Regions from separate parts of the Exiguobacterium sp. R-17 genome, predicted to be linked through region 1. Evidence: riboswitches for the same ligand, from Rfam matches in the RefSeq annotation. Region 1 holds a riboswitch; each other region holds the start of a gene.

Region 1 (3,208 bases):
ACGTTTCACGCCGCTTTCTTTGATACCTTTTGCGACACCGCGCTCGTTTTTATAGACAGCAGCTGTATCGATATGACGATAGCCGACACGTAGTGCTTCAGCAACAGCAGCGGGTGCTTCTGTTTCTTCGTCTACTTGCCAGACACCGAATCCGATTTGGGGAATCGTAATACCGTTTGAAAGTTTTGCGTATTGCATGTGTTACTCCTCCTCATAAAACGTAGTTTAGATTTGCTCGTTTAGTTTAGCACGAACGAACGAAACCGTCCGTTTCCATGCTCATGGAGGAATAGAATGGGTTAAAATAAAAGAGAATTCATCACATCTGACCGTATGTCAGAAAGAGGGGGAGAAAGGATGGCTCAAAAGAATAAAAAGCTATCAAAGGGAGCTTGGCTTAGTATTAGTGCCTTGTTGGTCACGCAAGCAGTTAGCCTATTTTTCAGTGCACGAAAATCAGGACGTAACCCGTGGGTATGGGGAGGCGCGGGACTCCTTCAGTTTCCACTTCCAGCAATCGCGTATTTGATTTTAGAACGACAAGCGAAGCAGAAAAAATAATGAAACAGGTCCGATCACCATGATCGGACCTGTCGTTGGTTAAGAAGAGATTTTTTCCTGTTGAGCAACTGATTTTTTCGGACGTGGGAAACCAAAGATGATGGCAATCGATCCACAGACGAAGAGCAGGAACGGATAGAACAGATACGGAATCAGTTCTGGTGAAGCTGTCTTCGTCAACTCTGCTGCGATCAGCAGTTGTGCCCCATACGGAATGATGCCTTGAATACCACAAGAGAAGATATCAAGAATACTCGCTGATTTCTTGCGGTCGATTTCATACGTATCAGCGATTTCAGCCGCGAGTGGTCCAGCAACGAGAATCGAGATCGTATTGTTCGCCGTTGCGAGGTTCGTCGCACTGACGAGTGCTGCCATACTGAATTCAGCACCGCGACGCTGTGAAATCTTGCGCGTCAACGTCTCTTTCAAGTAGGCGATTCCGCCATTGAACGTAATCAAACTGACGAGACCACCCATGAGGAGTGTCAAGATTGAAATCTCTGCCATGCCCATCATTCCTTTTGACATCGAAAGGACGAACCCACTTAAGCCAAAGCTACCGTCGATCATACCGATGATGCCAGTGAGCAATGTGCCACCGACGAGAACAAGAATGACATTGACACCAAATAGTGCAAGGACGATGACGGCGAGATACGGAATTAATTTGTAGAACTCGAATGCTTTAGCTGCTGCCGCATCGCCAGAACCAGAAACGAACGCGAGTAAGATGACCGTTAAGACGGCAGCCGGGAGAACGATCATGAAGTTCGTCCGGAACTTATCACGCATGTTCGTTTTTTGTGTCCGAACGGCAGCGATTGTCGTATCCGAGATGAACGACAAGTTATCACCGAACATCGAACCCCCAACGACTGACGCTGCTGCGATCGCAACGTTGATACCTGTTGCTTCATGAATACCGAAGGCGATTGGAGCAAGTGCAGCAATCGTTCCTGTCGAGGTACCCATTGCCATCGAGATGAAGGCAGCGATGACGAACAGACCGCTCATCAGGAGTGACGGAGGTAGGAACGTTAAGGCAGCATTGACAGTTGCTTCGATTGCGCCGATTGCTTCTGCCGTTCCAGAGAACGTACCGGCTAATAAGAAGATGAAGACCATAATCATGATATCGGGATTTCCGGCACCGGTTGCGATTCGTTCAACCGTTTGATTAATCGATCCTTTCGTCGTGATTGCTGCAAAGATCAGCGCGATCAAAGCAGCGATCAGAATCGGAAATTTGTAAAAATCGTCATAGAAAATACCGGCTCCGATGAAGAGGACCAGGAACACGACGAGGGGAAGAAGTGCCCATTTGTTAGGCGTAATCGTTTCTTTCATTGTTGATACCTCGTTTCTCAAAGATACAAAAAAAGACCCCTTCGCAAGAAAGAAGGAGGTCTTTATGAAATAAAGACGCTCTTCTTATCTCTCAAGCTTTCGCTTGCTGGATTTGGCACAGTACGAATCAAATCGTCCGCTGCCGAAACATCATTGGGCCAGTCCCTCCGTTTCTCGCGATAAAAAGAAGTCATTCAATTGTTGTAAAACACGTTTCTTACCGTACCGCATTGAGTAACGCGTGTCAACTGTACTTTACTGAAGTGCCTGTTCTAACGTCTGGACGTTTTCTTCCATCAACTTAAAATACGAGCTGTTTTGCTGCGATTTCGTCACCGACTCGAGGTTATGGATCGTCACGGATTCAGCTCCGATTTCTTTTTGGATGACACGCGCAACCTTTGGTGAAACCGTCTCTTCGAACGCGACGTATTTCAAATCATGCATCCGCGCTTCTTTCACTAAAGCAGCCAGTTGCTTTTGTGAGGGTTCATCGGAAGGGGAAATTCCGGCGATTGGAAGCTGCGTGAACCCGTATCGTTCGGCGAGGTAACCGTAAGCTGCATGTGTGACGAGAAGTTCTTTTTTCGATCCGTCAGCAACGGCTTGCTTGAACTCTTTATCGAGTGCGTCAGCTTGCTGATCGAATGCTTTCAAGTTTTTTTCGAATGTTGCTTTGTCTTTTGGTACTTCTTTTGATAAGGCGACTGTGATAGAACGTGCCATTGCTTTGGCGTTGACAGGATCAAGCCAGACGTGTGGATCGTATTTTCCATGATCGTGTTCTTCCTCTTCGTGCGCATGTTCATCAGTTGCGTGATCATCGTGCCCTGCTTCTTCGTGCGCATGCTCTTCTTCTGTATGTCCCTCTTCTTCATGTGCGTGAAGCGTAGCATCCGATTCCAGCAAAGTGACATCCTTACTCGTCTCGACGAACCGGACGTCCGTGCCTTTTAGACTCTCTTGGATTTTTTTTGAATAGGGTTCAAGTGTCGTACCCGTCAAAAGGAAAAGGTCACCTTTGGCAATCTCAGTGAGTTGCTTTGACGTCGGTTCATAGGAGTGCGGATCTGCTCCAGGTGGGACGATCATCTTGACGTTGACTTGATTACCACCGATTTCACGGGCAATGGCAGCTGTTGCGAACGTCGATGTATAGATTTCCGTCTTTTTATCATCTGAAGTCGATGAATCGGTGTTTGATCCACAAGCTGCGAGGATACTTGCGCTCGCGAATGCGACCGTTAAAGCAGGAATGATTTTTTTCATTGTATGTTACCTCCGTTATTAAAACGTA
Region 2 (3,208 bases), 610 kb from region 1:
CGCTCGAGATGCGCATGATCGTCGAACGTTTATAGCGATCGGATAAGACGCCACCGAATAACATGAGAAAAATACGGGGTAACAAGGTGGCCATGAGGACGAATCCAAGATATGACGCCTGGTTTAGCGTATGGATGACATACCATTGTTCAACAAACAGATAGGTTGATAGGGAGAGGGCAGAGCACATACCGGACCCCCATAAAAATAAAAAAGATCGATTTTTAAACAGCGATTGTTGCGTATCCATTTCAATAGGCAGCATGTGGCACCTCCGGTTTAGACGTCGTCATTCTCAAATAGTGGTTCATCAATTGCAAAGGCAGTCGTCATGATATAGAAGTGTTTTTTATCTTCTTCGTCTAGTGAAGGGGACCGTGTGAACTCGTCCAATAGAGCACGATATTTTGTAGCAAAGCGTTGAAAGTCGGCTTGAGACATCGTCAGTTCCTTTTGAAGTGATAAGCTCATCCAGTCCTCGACGTTCGAAGATGAAGGAGAAAAAGTAGCTGTCGGAGCCGTAAGAACGCGTGTCTTTGCCCGGTCTAGTACCTCAAGATACGACTGCCGGGTCGCTTCATTTGTCTCGACGAAGTTCAGTAGATGATCGGCAGGAATGTATCCTCGGGCAATCGCTTGATAGTATTTCAATAGATTGCCGCCCTGTTCTTCCGTCCGGACGAGGTGAATCAAGTCATGCTTTTCAAGTTCCCGTACGTGATAGAGGACCTTCGCGCGGGATAACGTCAGCAAGTGAGCTAACTGATGTACCGTGTGTGGTTTTTCGACGAGAAACATGAGGATTTTTGTTCGTAACGGATCACTGATCACTTTTAACTGTTCATAGCTCTCTAATATGTGAATCGCTTTTTGTTCCATACAATCATCTCCTTTTTAACCGGTTAATTTTTATTAACCGTAAAACAAAAGACTTCGTTTGTAAACGATTACAAATTTATGTAAGGGTGTTGGTAAAGAAGACATCATTTGTTTACATAAAAAAACTGATTCCATGACATCTCGATCATCCTCCACTTTTTACTGAAAGTAGGGGAAGAACGAGATGTTTGAAATCAGTTTCAGCTACTGTATATGGTTCGAGGTGATTAGACCGTCGTCGTATCTTTCCATTCCTGCTCGATGAAAGCATCGCGACCAGAAGCAGCACGATCTTTTTTATAGTGTTCTGGATTTTTCTTATGGAAGTCTTGATGGTACTCTTCCGCTGGATAAAATTCAGAAGCGGCATCAATCCGCGTCACGATTGGCTGTTTGAAACGGTTGCTTGCAGCAAGAGCGTCACGAGAAGTAATCGCAGCTTCATGCTGCGCATCCGTATGATAGAAGATTGCTGGCGCGTACTGCGTACCGCGATCTTGGAATTGACCTTCTGCATCCGTCGGATCCGTTTGGGGCCAGTAGAGTTCAAGTAAACGCTCGTACGGGAACAGGCTCGGATCAAACGTGATTTGGACGACCTCGAGGTGTCCCGTCGTTCCTGTTTTGACTTGCTCGTATGTCGGGTTATCGACGTGTCCGCCCATGTAACCTGATACGATTCCCTCGATTCCTGGTAATTCTTCAAATGGTGTCACCATGCACCAAAAACATCCACCTGCAAATGTTGCTTTTTCCATCTGTCTCTTCCTCTCCGTGGGAAATCCCCATTGTATGTCTGACAGCGAGAAAACGAAAACGACTCCTTCGCTTGGTTGCAAAAGGAGTCGCCGCTTTTTATCAACCAAAGCTTTCGCTTTGCTGGTCGTAGCACCTTGCTATGCGCAGGTTGCTGGGACGTCATCGATCCAGATCTCTCGGTCCACTCTTGATAAGGGTATATGAAGTTGATGTCATTCGTTATCATTGTTGTGATGATACCATTCACAAAGAAATAAAGTCAATCCTTAGAATTTAAGGCACGTAAAACGGTTGCCCCAAGTGTCTTCGCACCGATCAACAACGCTTGTTCATTGATCTCGTACTGTGGATGGTGCTGCGGATAGTTGACGCGACCGTCCGTATAGCCAGAGCCGGTAAAGAAATAACTACCCGGGACGTGTGTTAAGTAATGTGCGAAGTCGTCCGCCGCCATCATTGGTGTGAGTGCCCGGACGGATGCTTCCGGTAAGAAAGCAGCAGCTTCCTGAACGAGTTTTGTCTCATCCGGGTGATTCCAGAGCGCCGGGTAACCAGTCGTGAAGTCAATCGAATACGAAGCACCGATGCCGGCACACGTCGTCTTAGCGACAAGATCGACTTCTTGCCGGAGCTGATGCCGAAGTGTCTCATTGAACGTTCGGATTTCCCCGACAATGCGTGCCTCACCCGTAACGATATTTGGTGCTGTTCCTGCATGGAAAGAACCGATTGCGAGAACAGCCGGCTCAAACGGATCGACCCGTCGACTAACGAGATGTTGTAAGTTGCAGACGAGTTGCGCTCCAGCGACGAGAGCATCTTTTGTTTTATGCGGTGCCTGGGCATGCCCACCTTGACCATGGACGATGATTTCGAATTCGTCGATCGCACACAATGTATGTCCTTCCCGGAATCCGATCGTGCCAACCGGTAAATCATTTTCGAGATGTGTCGCGAAAATTGCATCGACCCCTTCGAGGACGCCGGCTTCGATCATTTGGATTGCTCCACCGGGGAAGACCTCTTCTCCATGCTGGTGGATGATCCGAATCGTTCCTTGCAATTGATCGCGTAACGGATAGAGCGTAGCAGCAAGGGCCATCACGATCGCCGTATGACCATCGTGTCCACAAGCATGCATGACCCCGGGATGAATCGACCGGAAGGCAAGCGTCGTCTCTTCCTGAAGCGGTAAAGCATCAAAATCGGCACGGACAGCAATCGTCGGACCAGGCTGTTTGCCTTCGATCGTCGCGACGACACCACGACCTCCGACGGCTGTTTGATGAGGAATGCCCTGTTCTGCGTAAAAGGCGGCAATCCGTTCTGGTGTGCGGACTTCCTGGAAAGAGAGTTCCGGGTGTCGATGAAAATCGCGACGTAACGCGATCATCGTCGGTTCGAATTGTTCGAGTGCTTCAAAAAGTTGAGTTTGCATGTTCAAGCTCCTTTAACGTGTGTCTTTTCGCGAAAATGGGTACAGATACAGGTAATCACGAAAGGGGATAATGTAACATGGGAGAAATCGTCGTCAATGCTGTACTTACAATCAAAGCTGGACTTGCGGATC
Region 3 (3,208 bases), 460 kb from region 1:
GTTCAGGTGGTACGTTCGCCGGAACAGCGGACTTCTTAAAACAACGTCTCGGTACAAAAGCAGCAATCGTCGAACCGGAAGGCTCCGTCTTGAACGGTGGTCCAGCCGGTCCGCATAAGACAGAAGGTATCGGTACAGCGAAATGGCCAAGCCTCGTTCCGCGTGAACTCGTCGACGAGATTCATACGATTTCTGACCGTGATGCATTTGACGCGGTTCATACACTCGCTGCTCGCGAAGGATTACTCGTCGGTAGCTCAGCAGGGGCAGCGCTCGTTGCTGCGCTTGATATCGCAAAGCGTCACCCCGGCAGTACGATCGTCACCGTCTTCGCAGACAGTGCCGAACGTTATTTAAGCCAACAAATCTTTGAAAAGGTGGACGAAACTCATGCGTAAGAAGACAGCATTGATTCATGGAGGAACAGGTGTCGATCGGGCAACAGGAGCCGTCACACCTCCAATCTATCAAACAAGCACATACAAGCAAGATAAAATCGGTCAACTTAAGGACGGATACGAATACTCACGGACAGCGAACCCGACACGGACGAGCATCGAACGATTGATTGCGGATCTTGAAGGCGGCGCACGTGGTTTTGCGTTCGGTTCTGGGATGGCAGCGATTCATGCTGTCTTCCACTTGCTTGAGTCTGGCGACCACATCGTCATGACGGACGACGTCTACGGTGGTACGTTCCGTTTGATGCAACGCGTCTTACCGAAGTTCAACATCCAAGTAACGTTCGTCGATACGACGGATCTTGCGGCAACGGAAGCAGCGATCCAAGACAATACGAAGATCGTCTACGTCGAAACGCCGACGAATCCGTTGTTGAAAGTAACGGACATCGCAGCAATCGCAACGATTGCAAAACGTCACGATCTTAAACTCGTCGTTGATAACACGTTCGCGACACCATACCATCAACAACCACTCGCACTTGGTGCTGACATCGTCTTGCACAGTGCGACGAAATACATCGGCGGACATTCAGACGTCGTCGCTGGACTTGTCGTCGTCAAAGATGATGCGCTTGGCGAAGAGATGCACTTCATCCAAAACTCGACAGGCGGCGTGCTTGGACCGCAAGACAGCTTCTTGCTCGTCCGTGGTCTACGTACGCTCGGTATCCGGATGGATGCGATCGAAGAGACAGCACATGATCTCGTTGCGTTCCTACAAGCGCAAGACATCGTCTCGAACATCTTCTACCCAGGACTGGCATCACATCCTGGTCACGACATCCAAGCGAAACAAGCGACTGGATTTGGTGGGATGATCAGCTTTGATGTCGGTTCAGCAGCGAACGCAGAAAAACTCGTCGAGGCGACACACTTCTTCACACTCGCTGAGAGTCTTGGTGCCGTCGAGAGTCTGATTTCGGTGCCGGCACGGATGACGCACGCGTCAATCCCAGCAGAACGTCGGGCAGAACTCGGCATCACGGACGGTCTCGTCCGGATTTCAGTTGGACTTGAAGACGCGGAAGATTTGAAAGAAGACTTAACACGTGCTTTCACGTTCCTCGAAAAAGTTTCTGAAAAAACTGTTTGACAACAAAAATAACCCCTGCTAATATTCAGAATATATTCTACAAACTTAATACCGAAACTCTTATCGAGAGTGGTGGAGGGACTGGCCCGATGAAACCCGGCAACCGCGGATCTGATCCGAAGTGGTGCTAATTCCAGCAGACAAAAGTCTGGGAGATGAGAGCAAATGGTTTTGTGTACTGAAAAGTGCGCGCGTTTGCTCTAAAACGCGCGCACTTTTTTTATTTTAGGAGGGACAGTTGTGATTCGTTTACAAGACGTAGGAAAGATTTATCGCTCAAAGCGCGGAGCGGTCGAAGCCGTCGCGAATGTCGATCTGACAATCGAACGCGGTGAAATTTTTGGAATAATCGGTTATTCCGGAGCAGGGAAATCGACCTTGATCCGATTGTTGAATATGCTCGAAGCACCAACGAGTGGTTCGATTCAAATCGATGGTGTCGAAATGACATCACTGAAACCAAAAGAATTACGAGGCGTCCGCAAGAATGTCTCGATGGTCTTCCAGCACTTCAACCTACTCTGGTCACGGACTGTTGAAGAAAACATTATGTTCCCACTCGAACTCGGTGGCTTCCCGAAGGCTCGCCGCAAGGAACGGGTCGCGGAACTGATCCAACTCGTTGGTTTGGATGGACGCGAAAAAGCTTATCCGTCGCAATTATCCGGTGGTCAAAAGCAACGTGTCGGTATCGCTCGGGCACTGGCATCGAACCCGGACGTTCTCTTATGTGACGAGGCGACAAGTGCACTCGACCCGAAGACAACGGACTCTATCCTTGAGTTACTCGTCGACATCAATGAAAAATTGAAACTGACGATTGTCTTGATCACACACGAGATGCACGTCATTCAAAAAATCTGTCACCGGGTCGCCGTCATGGAGGCCGGTAAAATCGTCGAACAAGGACCGGTCGCAGAAGTCTTCCGTCATCCGAAGCAAGCGATGACGAAGGAATTCGTCAAACAATTGACGTCGCCATCGGAAAACGAGTTGACGTTCGCGAAACTCCGCGAACGCTACCCAACCGGAAAAATCGTTCAGTTGACATTCGTCGGATCGACGGCGGAAAGTCCGATCCTCGCGGAAGTCATGAAGGATTCACCCGTCCTGTTCAATATCATCGGCGGAAACGTCGGTCAATCACAGGAAGGGGCGCTCGGTACGCTGTTCATTCAGTTAATCGGGGAAACAGAAGCAACACAAACGGTCATCACGAAGCTTCAAGCCAGTGATGTTGAAGTGGAGGTGGATCACCGATGATTTCATTCTTTGACAACCTAGACTGGGACATGGTGTGGGAAGCGACAGGCAGTACCGTTTATATGACGGCAATCGCTGGGGTTTCGACATTCGTCCTCGGTTTGATCATTGGTTTACTATTGTATGCGACAAACGAAGAATTATTGTTCAAGAATCGGGCGTTTTATTCAGTGCTGAGCTTGGTCGTCAACGTCTTCCGTTCGATTCCGTTCATCATCTTACTGATCTTATTGATTCCATTTACGACAGCGATCGTCGGTTCGTTCCTCGGACCAACGGCAGCATTACCGGCACTGATTTTCGGTGCTGCACCATTTTACGGTCGGATGGTTGAACTCGCGTTACGCGAAGTCGATAAAGGTGTCATCGAGGCAGCGGAATCGATGGG
Region 4 (3,208 bases), 160 kb from region 1:
ATGGAAGAGTATCCGAATCATTACTTCATTCCCCAATGGATGAAGGAACTGAAATTGACGTATACAGGAACGCATCCGATCGCAGATTTGTCCGTGACGAACTATCCGGTGAAGATGTCGGATCCTGCTTACATGAACGATCGTGTTCGTTTCTTCTTGAACGCACAAACATGGTTCGATTTCATCGGGCAGGCAGACCTCAGTTTTGGTGCGCGCTTGCATGGAAATATCACAGCAACGCTTGCGGGTACGCCGAGTATCCTCATTCCAAAGGATGCACGGATGCGCGAACTAACGGATTATCATCAGTTGACGCATATTTGGGCGAACGACATCAAAGCGGATACACAATTATCCGACGTCGTAGCCAATGCTGATTTCCAAAGTCCAGTACGTGTTCAAGCACGTAACTTCGACAACTTCGTTGACTTCTTGAACGTGAATGATCTTGAACACATTTACCAAGAGACGAATTATCCTGAGAATGTGCCGTTTGACCGTCAAATGGCGCAAGCGGAACTACTTCCACCGGTTCAACCGATTTCTGGCGTGAGTCTCGAAGAAGCAGTCGCCCGTTTCGAACGGTTCTTCCCAGAACAAGAGAAAAAAATCGCAGATACACAAATAAAGGCAAAAGAGAAATTAGCCGAAAAAGATAAAAAAATCGCAGATGCGCAAAAACAGGCAAAAGCGCAATTAGCTGAAAAAGATAAGAAAATCAAAGCATTGCAGAAACAAACAACGACGACTCAAAAAGATCAGGAAATTGCGGCGCTCAAAGCACAACTGGCTGCCCAAACGAAGAAAATGAAGCACCAGCAAGGGACATTGAACCGAAAAGCGGTTCGTGCAGCCTTAAAGACAGCGGATCTATTCGCAAAAAAATAAAGTGTTCTAACATTCCGGATCATTACGATGCGGAATGTTTTTTGGTAGGAGTATTCTGAATTGTGTTGACAATTCGGAAAAGGCTTGATAGGGTTAGGAACAATTACATACTTATCCAGAGAGGTGGAGGGACTGGCCCTATGAAACCTCAGCAACAGGTCGAAAGATACTGTGCTAATTCCTGCGGGTGCTGCACCCGATCGATAAGATTTCCGAATTGTCGACCGACGCATCCGTGAGGATGCGTTTTTTGTTTGAAATAGGTGGAACGAGGAGGAAATGGATTCATGAAAACGAGCGGAGCTTTTCGACGCAAGATGGAATCACGTCATCTGATCATGCTGTCGTTAGGAGGCGTCATTGGAACAGGATTATTTTTAAGTACAGGTTATACGTTGGAACAAGCGGGACGTGTCGGAACGATTTTGTCGTATTTGATCGGAGCCGTCGTCGTCTACTTAGTCATGTTAAGTCTCGGTGAACTCGCTGTGCACATGCCGGAAACCGGATCATTCCATAAGTACGCAACGAAGTATATCGGACCCGGTACCGGTTATACGGTGGCCTGGCTCTACTGGCTGACGTGGACGGTCGCCCTTGGTTCAGAATTCACGGCAGCAGGCATTTTAATGCAACGTTGGTTCCCGTCGATTCCAGTCTGGGTGTTCAGTGCATTATTCGCTGCGATGATCCTTGGTATCAACGTCTTGAAGGTCCGCATATTTGCTGAAGTCGAGTTTTGGTTCTCCGCCATTAAGGTCGTAACGATCATTGCTTTCATTTTACTTGGTGCGGGAGCCATCGTTGGCTTCATCCCATTACAAGATGGTAGCCCAGCACCATTCTTTTCTTCCTTAACGGAAGGAGGATTGTTTCCAAATGGGGCATTTGCGATCTTCATGACGATGCTTGCTGTGAACTTTGCTTACTCAGGAACGGAATTGATCGGCGTCGCAGCGGGTGAAGCGGTCGATCCGAAGCGGACGATTCCGCTTGCGATCCGAACAACGATTTTGCGACTCGTCCTCTTTTTCGTCGGTACGATCATCGTATTAGCCGTCTTATTGCCAACGGAAGGGAAGGGCGTGCTCGAAAGTCCGTTCGTTGCGGTGTTCGAACGAATCGGAATTCCGTATGCGGCAGACGTGATGAACTTCGTCATTCTGACAGCGATCTTGTCGGCAGCGAACTCTGGGCTTTACGCTGCCTCCCGGATGCTTTGGTCGCTTGCGAACGAACGCATGATTCCGCGCTTCTTCGCCCAGGTGACGCCAAGTGGGGTTCCACTTCGAGCTGTATTGTTCAGCATGCTTGGCGGAGGACTTGCTTTGCTGTCTAGCATCTATGCAGCAGGAAGTGTCTATATTGCGCTCGTCTCGATTTCCGGCCTTGCTGTCGTCGTCGTCTGGATGAGTATCAGCGTTGCGCAGTATCGCTTCCGGAAACAATTCCTCCGCGAAGGGCATACGGTCGACGAATTGGTCTATCGTACACCACTCTTTCCATTGGTACCGATCGCCGCTTTCGTCGTCTGTTTGATTTCCCTGATTGGTATCGGATTTGATCCGACGCAACGAGTCGCCTTGTATTGCGGTATCCCATTCATCGTGATCTGTTATGTCGTTCATGCGTTCACGAATTCTTCTCAGAAACGGAGTGTTGAAGATGTCCCGAATCAAAAATCCAGTTGACCAACGATTACAGGAAGTTCCTTTTCTTATTTTAGATGGTGCCCTTGCGACCGAACTCGAACAAAAGGGATTCGACCTGAACGATCCACTCTGGTCGGCACGCCTCTTAATTGAAGCACCGGAACAGATTGAGCGTGTCCATCACGATTACTTTGAAGTGGGCGCCGATGTTGCGATCACCTCAAGCTATCAAGCAAGTATCGAAGGATTCAAGCAACGTCACATCACGACCGAGGAAGCACAAGCGTTAATTCGACAAACGGTTACCTTAGCGCAAGATGCACGGACGCGTAGCGGAAAGAGTGCCGCATTGATCGCGGGATCAGTTGGTCCTTATGGTGCCTACTTAGCAGATGGTTCTGAGTATCGCGGTCATTATGGTGTGTCAGCAGATGTGCTAGAAGCCTTCCACAGACCGCGCATCGAAGCATTGATTGAAGCGGGGGCTGATCTGCTGGCATTCGAGACGATTCCGTCGCTTGAGGAAGCTGTCGTGTTGTTCGGGATTCTCGAAGCGTTCCCGGAAGTATCTGCTTGGCTGACGTTCTCGCTTCAAGATGCGACGCACATCAGTGAGGGAACACCGCTTGCGATATGCATCGAGACAATCGGACAGCATCCGCAACTTG

Evidence for each region. Region 1 has a riboswitch for S-adenosylmethionine ahead of ACN9MT_RS14635 (Na+/H+ antiporter NhaC family protein). Riboswitches for the same ligand answer to the same signal wherever they lie in the genome.
Region 2: linked by a shared signal. The riboswitch ahead of msrA (peptide-methionine (S)-S-oxide reductase MsrA) and the one ahead of ACN9MT_RS14635 (Na+/H+ antiporter NhaC family protein) in region 1 are both predicted to bind S-adenosylmethionine.
Region 3: linked by a shared signal. The riboswitch ahead of ACN9MT_RS12285 (methionine ABC transporter ATP-binding protein) and the one ahead of ACN9MT_RS14635 (Na+/H+ antiporter NhaC family protein) in region 1 are both predicted to bind S-adenosylmethionine.
Region 4: linked by a shared signal. The riboswitch ahead of ACN9MT_RS15410 (amino acid permease) and the one ahead of ACN9MT_RS14635 (Na+/H+ antiporter NhaC family protein) in region 1 are both predicted to bind S-adenosylmethionine.

Annotation. Positions count from the first base shown of each region.
Region 1 is NZ_CP184372.1:2,782,570-2,785,777, reverse strand. Features, by position in the region: gene ACN9MT_RS14645 (aldo/keto reductase) at 1-198, opposite strand, end outside; gene ACN9MT_RS14640 (hypothetical protein) at 358-561, shown strand; gene ACN9MT_RS14635 (Na+/H+ antiporter NhaC family protein) at 601-1,911, opposite strand; SAM riboswitch class I at 1,993-2,097, opposite strand; gene ACN9MT_RS14630 (metal ABC transporter solute-binding protein, Zn/Mn family) at 2,167-3,180, opposite strand.
Region 2 is NZ_CP184372.1:396,996-400,203, forward strand. Features, by position in the region: gene ACN9MT_RS02170 (MFS transporter) at 1-265, opposite strand, end outside; gene ACN9MT_RS02175 (ArsR family transcriptional regulator) at 280-879, opposite strand; gene msrA (peptide-methionine (S)-S-oxide reductase MsrA) at 1,107-1,637, opposite strand; SAM riboswitch class I at 1,732-1,835, opposite strand; gene ACN9MT_RS02185 (M20 metallopeptidase family protein) at 1,898-3,076, opposite strand; gene ACN9MT_RS02190 (putative quinol monooxygenase) at 3,154-3,208, shown strand, end outside.
Region 3 is NZ_CP184372.1:2,323,115-2,326,322, reverse strand. Features, by position in the region: gene ACN9MT_RS12295 (PLP-dependent cysteine synthase family protein) at 1-398, shown strand, start outside; gene ACN9MT_RS12290 (bifunctional cystathionine gamma-lyase/homocysteine desulfhydrase) at 391-1,557, shown strand; SAM riboswitch class I at 1,615-1,719, shown strand; gene ACN9MT_RS12285 (methionine ABC transporter ATP-binding protein) at 1,798-2,820, shown strand; gene ACN9MT_RS12280 (methionine ABC transporter permease) at 2,817-3,208, shown strand, end outside.
Region 4 is NZ_CP184372.1:2,938,697-2,941,904, reverse strand. Features, by position in the region: gene ACN9MT_RS15415 (polysaccharide pyruvyl transferase family protein) at 1-888, shown strand, start outside; SAM riboswitch class I at 997-1,098, shown strand; gene ACN9MT_RS15410 (amino acid permease) at 1,176-2,579, shown strand; gene mmuM (homocysteine S-methyltransferase) at 2,554-3,208, shown strand, end outside.